DNA from 2 places in the Litchfieldia luteola genome. Region 2 is predicted to be linked to the other one. Evidence: a T-box and tRNA genes for the amino acid it is inferred to sense, from the RefSeq annotation. Region 2 holds a T-box; the other holds one or more tRNA genes.
The links. The T-box of region 2 lies ahead of tyrS (tyrosine--tRNA ligase). A T-box ahead of a tRNA ligase gene usually reads a tRNA of that ligase, here a tRNA-Tyr.
Positions count from the first base shown of each region.

Region 1: it has a tRNA-Tyr gene. The T-box ahead of tyrS (tyrosine--tRNA ligase) is inferred to sense a tRNA for this amino acid. The anticodon was not compared.

Region 1 covers NZ_JAGGKM010000001.1:938-4,321, reverse strand. The annotation lists gene J2Z26_RS00095 (alpha/beta hydrolase family protein) at 1-274, opposite strand, end outside; tRNA gene J2Z26_RS00090 (tRNA-Leu) at 522-602, opposite strand; tRNA gene J2Z26_RS00085 (tRNA-Leu) at 641-726, opposite strand; tRNA gene J2Z26_RS00080 (tRNA-Cys) at 750-823, opposite strand; tRNA gene J2Z26_RS00075 (tRNA-Gly) at 827-901, opposite strand; tRNA gene J2Z26_RS00070 (tRNA-Gln) at 906-980, opposite strand; tRNA gene J2Z26_RS00065 (tRNA-His) at 1,021-1,096, opposite strand; tRNA gene J2Z26_RS00060 (tRNA-Trp) at 1,113-1,186, opposite strand; tRNA gene J2Z26_RS00055 (tRNA-Tyr) at 1,205-1,289, opposite strand; tRNA gene J2Z26_RS00050 (tRNA-Thr) at 1,303-1,378, opposite strand; tRNA gene J2Z26_RS00045 (tRNA-Phe) at 1,403-1,478, opposite strand; tRNA gene J2Z26_RS00040 (tRNA-Asp) at 1,485-1,560, opposite strand; tRNA gene J2Z26_RS00035 (tRNA-Met) at 1,562-1,638, opposite strand; tRNA gene J2Z26_RS00030 (tRNA-Val) at 1,681-1,756, opposite strand; tRNA gene J2Z26_RS00025 (tRNA-Glu) at 1,769-1,843, opposite strand; tRNA gene J2Z26_RS00020 (tRNA-Ser) at 1,860-1,951, opposite strand; tRNA gene J2Z26_RS00015 (tRNA-Asn) at 1,956-2,030, opposite strand; rRNA gene rrf (5S ribosomal RNA) at 2,062-2,177, opposite strand; partial or broken rRNA gene J2Z26_RS00005 (23S ribosomal RNA) at 2,286-3,384, opposite strand, start outside.
Region 2 covers NZ_JAGGKM010000004.1:366,480-369,863, reverse strand. The annotation lists gene J2Z26_RS13855 (transglycosylase domain-containing protein) at 1-1,640, opposite strand, end outside; T-box leader at 1,772-2,043, shown strand; gene tyrS (tyrosine--tRNA ligase) at 2,105-3,361, shown strand.

The sequences.
Region 1 (3,384 bases), on a different contig from region 2:
CCCAGGCAATATCACGAAAAGGCTTATATGCAAATGCTGTTTCATCCTGATCACTCGGACCTGAACCGTGTATCAAAACAACAGCTGGAAGCGCCTCTTGATTATCTTTCGGTAGGGTTAAAGTACCATTTAACTCATATTCAGTATTTTCACCGACAATAATCTTCTCTTCCACTACTTCCTCTTTAAATACCTTCTCTTCATTTGCACATCCAGCTACAACCAGTAGCATTATTAACATTAACAACTTTTTACTAATTCGTAAAACATTCACTAAATGTCACCTCTATTTCAAAAAATAACGAGAAACTCGATAGAAAATATGTAAATAAGTGTCCTAATAGCTTATACGTTACAATTTATAAAAGGTTTCTTCCAAATTGTAATTGATGGTTTAAAGTGAATGTGAGTAGAATGCATTGATTATTTGAGCTAACAGTTATAGTTAAATGAGAACATAAAAAAACCTCACACAATTAAGTGTGAAGCTTGATTTATCAGCGTTTTTAGCTATCTAGTAATACCGGTGGCCGGGGTCGAACCGGCACTCCAGAGGAACACGATTTTGAGTCGTGCGCGTCTGCCAATTCCGCCACACCGGCAAAATATTGCCATTATTCGTATGTCTAAGTTGAAAATATGCCGAGGACCGGAATCGAACCGGTACGGTAGTCACCTACCGCAGGATTTTAAGTCCTGTGCGTCTGCCAGTTCCGCCACCCCGGCATGATAAAAAGGATGGTCTTTTTTGGAGGCGACACCCGGATTTGAACCGGGGATAAAGGTTTTGCAGACCTCTGCCTTACCACTTGGCTATGCCGCCGTCTGGAGCGGAAGACGGGATTCGAACCCGCGACCCCCACCTTGGCAAGGTGGTGTTCTACCACTGAACTACTTCCGCAAAATGGCTGGGCTAGCTGGATTCGAACCAACGCATGACGGAGTCAAAGTCCGTTGCCTTACCGCTTGGCTATAGCCCAATGAAGAAGCTCTATTGATAAAATATTATTTAAAATAAAATGGGGCGACTGATGGGAATCGAACCCACGAATGCCTGAACCACAATCAGGTGCGTTAACCACTTCGCCACAACCGCCATAGACAAAAAAATTTGGCAGGGGCAGTAGGAATCGAACCCACACCGGAGGTTTTGGAGACCTCTGTTCTACCGTTAAACTATGCCCCTATTAAGTTTTAAAAAAAATGGTGGAGGGGGACGGATTCGAACCGCCGAACCCGGAGGGAGCGGATTTACAGTCCGCCGCGTTTAGCCACTTCGCTACCCCTCCACAAAAAAAGGAATGGTGCCGGCGAAAGGAGTCGAACCCTCGACCTACTGATTACAAGTCAGTTGCTCTACCAACTGAGCTACACCGGCAAATTATTAATTTGTATTAAAAAATGGTGGCTCAGGACGGAATCGAACCGCCGACACAAGGATTTTCAGTCCTTTGCTCTACCAACTGAGCTACTGAGCCAACATATGGCGGTCCCGACCGGGATCGAACCGGCGATCTCCTGCGTGACAGGCAGGCATGTTAACCGCTACACCACGGGACCTTGGTTGCGGGGACAGGATTTGAACCTGCGACCTTCGGGTTATGAGCCCGACGAGCTACCGGACTGCTCCACCCCGCGATAATAAATATGAAACGTTATTTTCGCTTTGCGAAAAAACGTTGGTGGAGGATGACGGGATCGAACCGCCGACCCCCTGCTTGTAAGGCAGGTGCTCTCCCAGCTGAGCTAATCCTCCAGATGTGTTTAATGGTGACCCCTACGGGATTCGAACCCGTGTTACCGCCGTGAAAGGGCGGTGTCTTAACCGCTTGACCAAGGGGCCAATATATAAGTTATAGTGGCGGAGAGCAAGGGATTCGAACCCTTGAGACAGTGGTAACCGCCTACACGATTTCCAATCGTGCTCCTTCGACCACTCGGACAGCTCTCCAGAATGGCTCCACAGGCAGGACTCGAACCTGCGACCGATCGGTTAACAGCCGATAGCTCTACCACTGAGCTACTGTGGAATATTAGGAAATACTATTTATTAAAATACAAGCCTAGCAACGTCCTACTCTCACAGGGGGAAACCCCCAACTACCATCGGCGCTGAAGAGCTTAACTTCCGTGTTCGGCATGGGAACGGGTGTGACCTCTTCGCCATTGTCACTAGACTTATTTAATAAGACAATTTCTATTATAATATCTTTATAGAAATTATCAAGAGGAAATTTTTGTTCCTTCAAAACTAGATAACGATAAGACATTCAAGTAAAGAATAAGTGGTTAAGTCCTCGAACGATTAGTATCAGTCAGCTCCACACGTCACCGCGCTTCCACCTCTGACCTATCAACCTGATCATCTTTCAGGGTTCTTACTAGCTTGCGCTATGGGAAATCTCATCTTGAGGGGGGCTTCATGCTTAGATGCTTTCAGCACTTATCCCTTCCACACATAGCTACCCAGCGATGCCCTTGGCAGAACAACTGGTACACCAGCGGTGTGTCCATCCCGGTCCTCTCGTACTAAGGACAGCTCCTCTCAAATTTCCTACGCCCACGACGGATAGGGACCGAACTGTCTCACGACGTTCTGAACCCAGCTCGCGTACCGCTTTAATGGGCGAACAGCCCAACCCTTGGGACCGACTACAGCCCCAGGATGCGATGAGCCGACATCGAGGTGCCAAACCTCCCCGTCGATGTGGACTCTTGGGGGAGATAAGCCTGTTATCCCCGGGGTAGCTTTTATCCGTTGAGCGATGGCCCTTCCATGCGGAACCACCGGATCACTAAGCCCGACTTTCGTCCCTGCTCGACTTGTAGGTCTCGCAGTCAAGCTCCCTTGTGCCTTTACACTCTGCGAATGATTTCCAACCATTCTGAGGGAACCTTTGGGCGCCTCCGTTACATTTTAGGAGGCGACCGCCCCAGTCAAACTGCCCACCTGACACTGTCTCCCATGCGGATCACGCATGAGGGTTAGAATTTCAATACAGCCAGGGTAGTATCCCACCGATGCCTCCACCGAAGCTGGCGCTCCGGCTTCTACGGCTCCTACCTATCCTGTACAAGCTGTACCAAAATTCAATATCAGGCTGCAGTAAAGCTCCACGGGGTCTTTCCGTCCTGTCGCGGGTAACCTGCATCTTCACAGGTACTATAATTTCACCGAGTCTCTCGTTGAGACAGTGCCCAGATCGTTACACCTTTCGTGCGGGTCGGAACTTACCCGACAAGGAATTTCGCTACCTTAGGACCGTTATAGTTACGGCCGCCGTTTACTGGGGCTTCGATTCAGAGCTTCTCTTGCGATAACCCCTCCTCTTAACCTTCCAGCACCGGGCAGGTGTCAGCCCCTATACTTCACCTTGCGGTTTC
Region 2 (3,384 bases):
AGGATTTCACTGTCTAATTTTACAAGTGAGCTAAATCCCATTTGTTCTAGATAAGAGATAGGACGCTGTTTATATATATTTGCATATGTTTTAACAGCAGGTATATTCCTAGACATTTTTAATGCATGTCTTGCTGACATTAGTCCGTCAAAAGTGCCACCATAGTTTTTAGGTTCATATTTAGGCAGCTTTAGAGGTACATCTGCAATAACTGACCCTGGTTGTAATTCTCCAAGCTCAATAGCAGGAGCATATACTAATAATGGTTTCATAGTAGAACCATTTGGACGTAATGCAAAGGTAGCATGATTTGTTTGTTCTCTTGTATGATCTCTTCCACCAACGAAGCTAATGATCTTACCAGTGCTATTTTCAATTAACACAGCACCTGTTTCTACTGGTTCCATTACTTCCTCATCTACCCCAGTGTCAGGGTTTTTCTTAATTTGAGGCTTATCTGGTCCGTAATATTCATAATTCTTTGCAACCTCTTGCATCTTGTCATAAATCTGTTTATCAATAGTAGTATAAATTCGATACCCATTTTGACGTAAATTTTGATTTGCCAAATTTTTATAGTACTTTTGTAAATTCTCATCTGCAGTCAGGTCTTCTTCTTCGTATCCATCTTCTTTCGCAAGCTTTTTTAATAGAATGTCAGTAGCTCTTAGCTCTATTTCACTAGTTAACCACGGATATTGGTCAGTTGGAGAGGCTTTATAAGGTGTTAAATTAGCACGTAAATCATATTTAATTGCCTCATCATATTGTTTTTGTGTGATATATTTACCATCCAACATTCGTTTAAGAACAGTTTGCATTCTATTTAAACCAGGCTCTAAATCTGTTTTTACTTCTGCTTTATTTGTAAACGGTGTATATCTGAAAGGACTTTGTGGTAAACCTGCGATAAAAGCAGCTTGTGCAAGATTTAAGTCCTTAGCGTCCACCCCAAAAATTCCCTTAGCAGCTGTTTGTACACCTGCAATGTTTCTACCAGATGAATTACGCCCAAATGTAGCCATATTTAGATAAGCTTCAAGAATTTCATCTTTCTCAAAGAATTTTTCGAGTCTCATGGCAAGAAGAATTTCTTTTGCTTTACGGTCAAATGAAACTTCGTTTGTAAGTATTTGGTTTTTAATTAATTGTTGAGTTAATGTACTTCCACCGGTTTGAACGGAGGAGTTTGTTACTTCCTGAAAAATTGCACGTAAAATTGCTTTAGGTACTACACCGTTATGCTCATAAAAGTATTCGTCTTCAGTTGCAATAACTGCATTTTTTAAGTGATCAGAGACTTCGTCTAAAGTAATTTCTACTCTATCTAGATCTGATCTGAGTTTCCCTAAATACACATTGTTATCGAAATATACTTCCGTTGTTTCTTCATAATTGTAAACATGCTTCTTCATATCCTCAAATGGGCGTAGTGGTTCATCTTTTACTAGAGATGCGAAATAGCCAGCACCGGCACCACCGGCAAATGATATACCAATTAGTCCAAATATCAAAAATAATAAAAATAAGTTCCAGACTACGCTATATGTTATATTTGCGGTCTTTTTTGCTCTTTTGTGGAATAGAAAATCTTTAATGGATACTAATCTTTCAACCCATTTTTCTTTATTGTGGTTCATCTATAATCAATCCCCCTAAAAATCAAGTTAATTATAGCACAATCCTTGTCACCATTTATATTTATTTGTCATTTTCCAAGATTTAATTTGACAATAAATTCTCGATATGATAAAAACTATTACATATAAATAGTAAAGCTATGATAGGAATTAGTAATACATATCTCACTGTTAACGATGGTTTCAACTTAGTTCGAATCATCTCAGAGAGCTGATGATTGGTGGAAATCAGTACAAAGATATCGTGTGAATTACCTCCTTGAGCATCTTTTGTGAAATGCCAATTGCCAGATTGCAATTTAGTATTCAGTAGCAAAAGACGGTCTAACCGTTAATTTTCTAAGCGAAGGACTTTTGTTGTCCTTAAGTTGGGTGGTACCGCGACTATTAACTCGTCCCTTCATTATGAAGAGACGAGTTTTTGTGTTTATTACACGAAATAATTATGAAAAGGAGAATAAGGGATGGATATTCTAAAGGATTTGGAATTTAGAGGACTAATTAATCAAGTAACAGATAGTGAGGGGTTAGAAAAGACATTAAGTGAAGAGAAAATTAAACTTTATTGTGGTTTTGACCCAACTGCAGACAGTCTTCATATTGGAAATTTAGCAGCCCTGTTAACTTTGAGAAGATTTCAACAAGCTGGGCATCAACCAATTGCCCTGGTAGGTGGAGCAACAGGTTTGATTGGAGATCCGAGTGGGAAAAAGAATGAACGAACGTTAAACCCACAAGAAACGGTTGTAGGCTGGAGTGAAAAAATTAAGGCCCAGCTTTCTCGATTTTTAGATTTTGAAGCAGTAGAAAATCCAGCGAGTATTGCAAATAACTATGACTGGATAGGTAACTTAGATGTAATCACTTTTCTAAGAGATGTTGGTAAAAATTTCGGATTAAATTATATGCTTGCAAAAGATTCAGTTAAAACAAGAATTGAAGAGGGAATTTCTTACACAGAGTTTACTTATATGATCTTGCAATCTTATGATTTCTTAAAATTATATGAAACACAAAACTGTAGAATGCAAATAGGTGGAAGTGATCAGTGGGGGAATATTACAGCTGGACTAGAGTTAATTAGAAAGTCTACGGAAAATGCAAAGGCCTTTGGATTAACGATTCCTCTTGTAACTAAATCAGATGGTACGAAGTTTGGCAAAACAGAATCAGGAACAATCTGGTTAGACCGTGAGAAGACATCATCGTACGAATTTTATCAATTTTGGATTAACACGGATGACAGAGATGTGGTAAGTTATTTAAAATACTTCACTTTCCTAAGCCAAGAAGAAATTGAACATCTAGAAAATGAAACAACAAATGCTCCTGAGAAGCGAACAGCTCAAAAGGCACTTGCTGAGGAGTTGACAAAACTTGTACATGGAGATGAGGCATTAGTTCAGGCTGTTAAAATTTCAGAGGCACTATTCAGTGGAAGCATTGGGAGCTTGACTGCTGATGAGATTAAACAGGGTTTTAAAGATGTTCCATCATATGAACTAAAAGGTGAAGCAGAAGTAGGTCTAATTGACTTATTAGTCGACAGCAAAATCTCTCCATCGAAACGTCAGGCGCGTGAAGATGTTCAAAATGGGGCTATCTATATAAATGGTGAGCGTATTCAAGAAGTAAATTATGTCTTAACTAAAGAAGATCGTATCGAAGGACAATTTACTGTAATTCGTAGAGGTAAGAAAAAATACTATTTAATTAAATAAATTCATCAAAAAAGGAGCGTGTC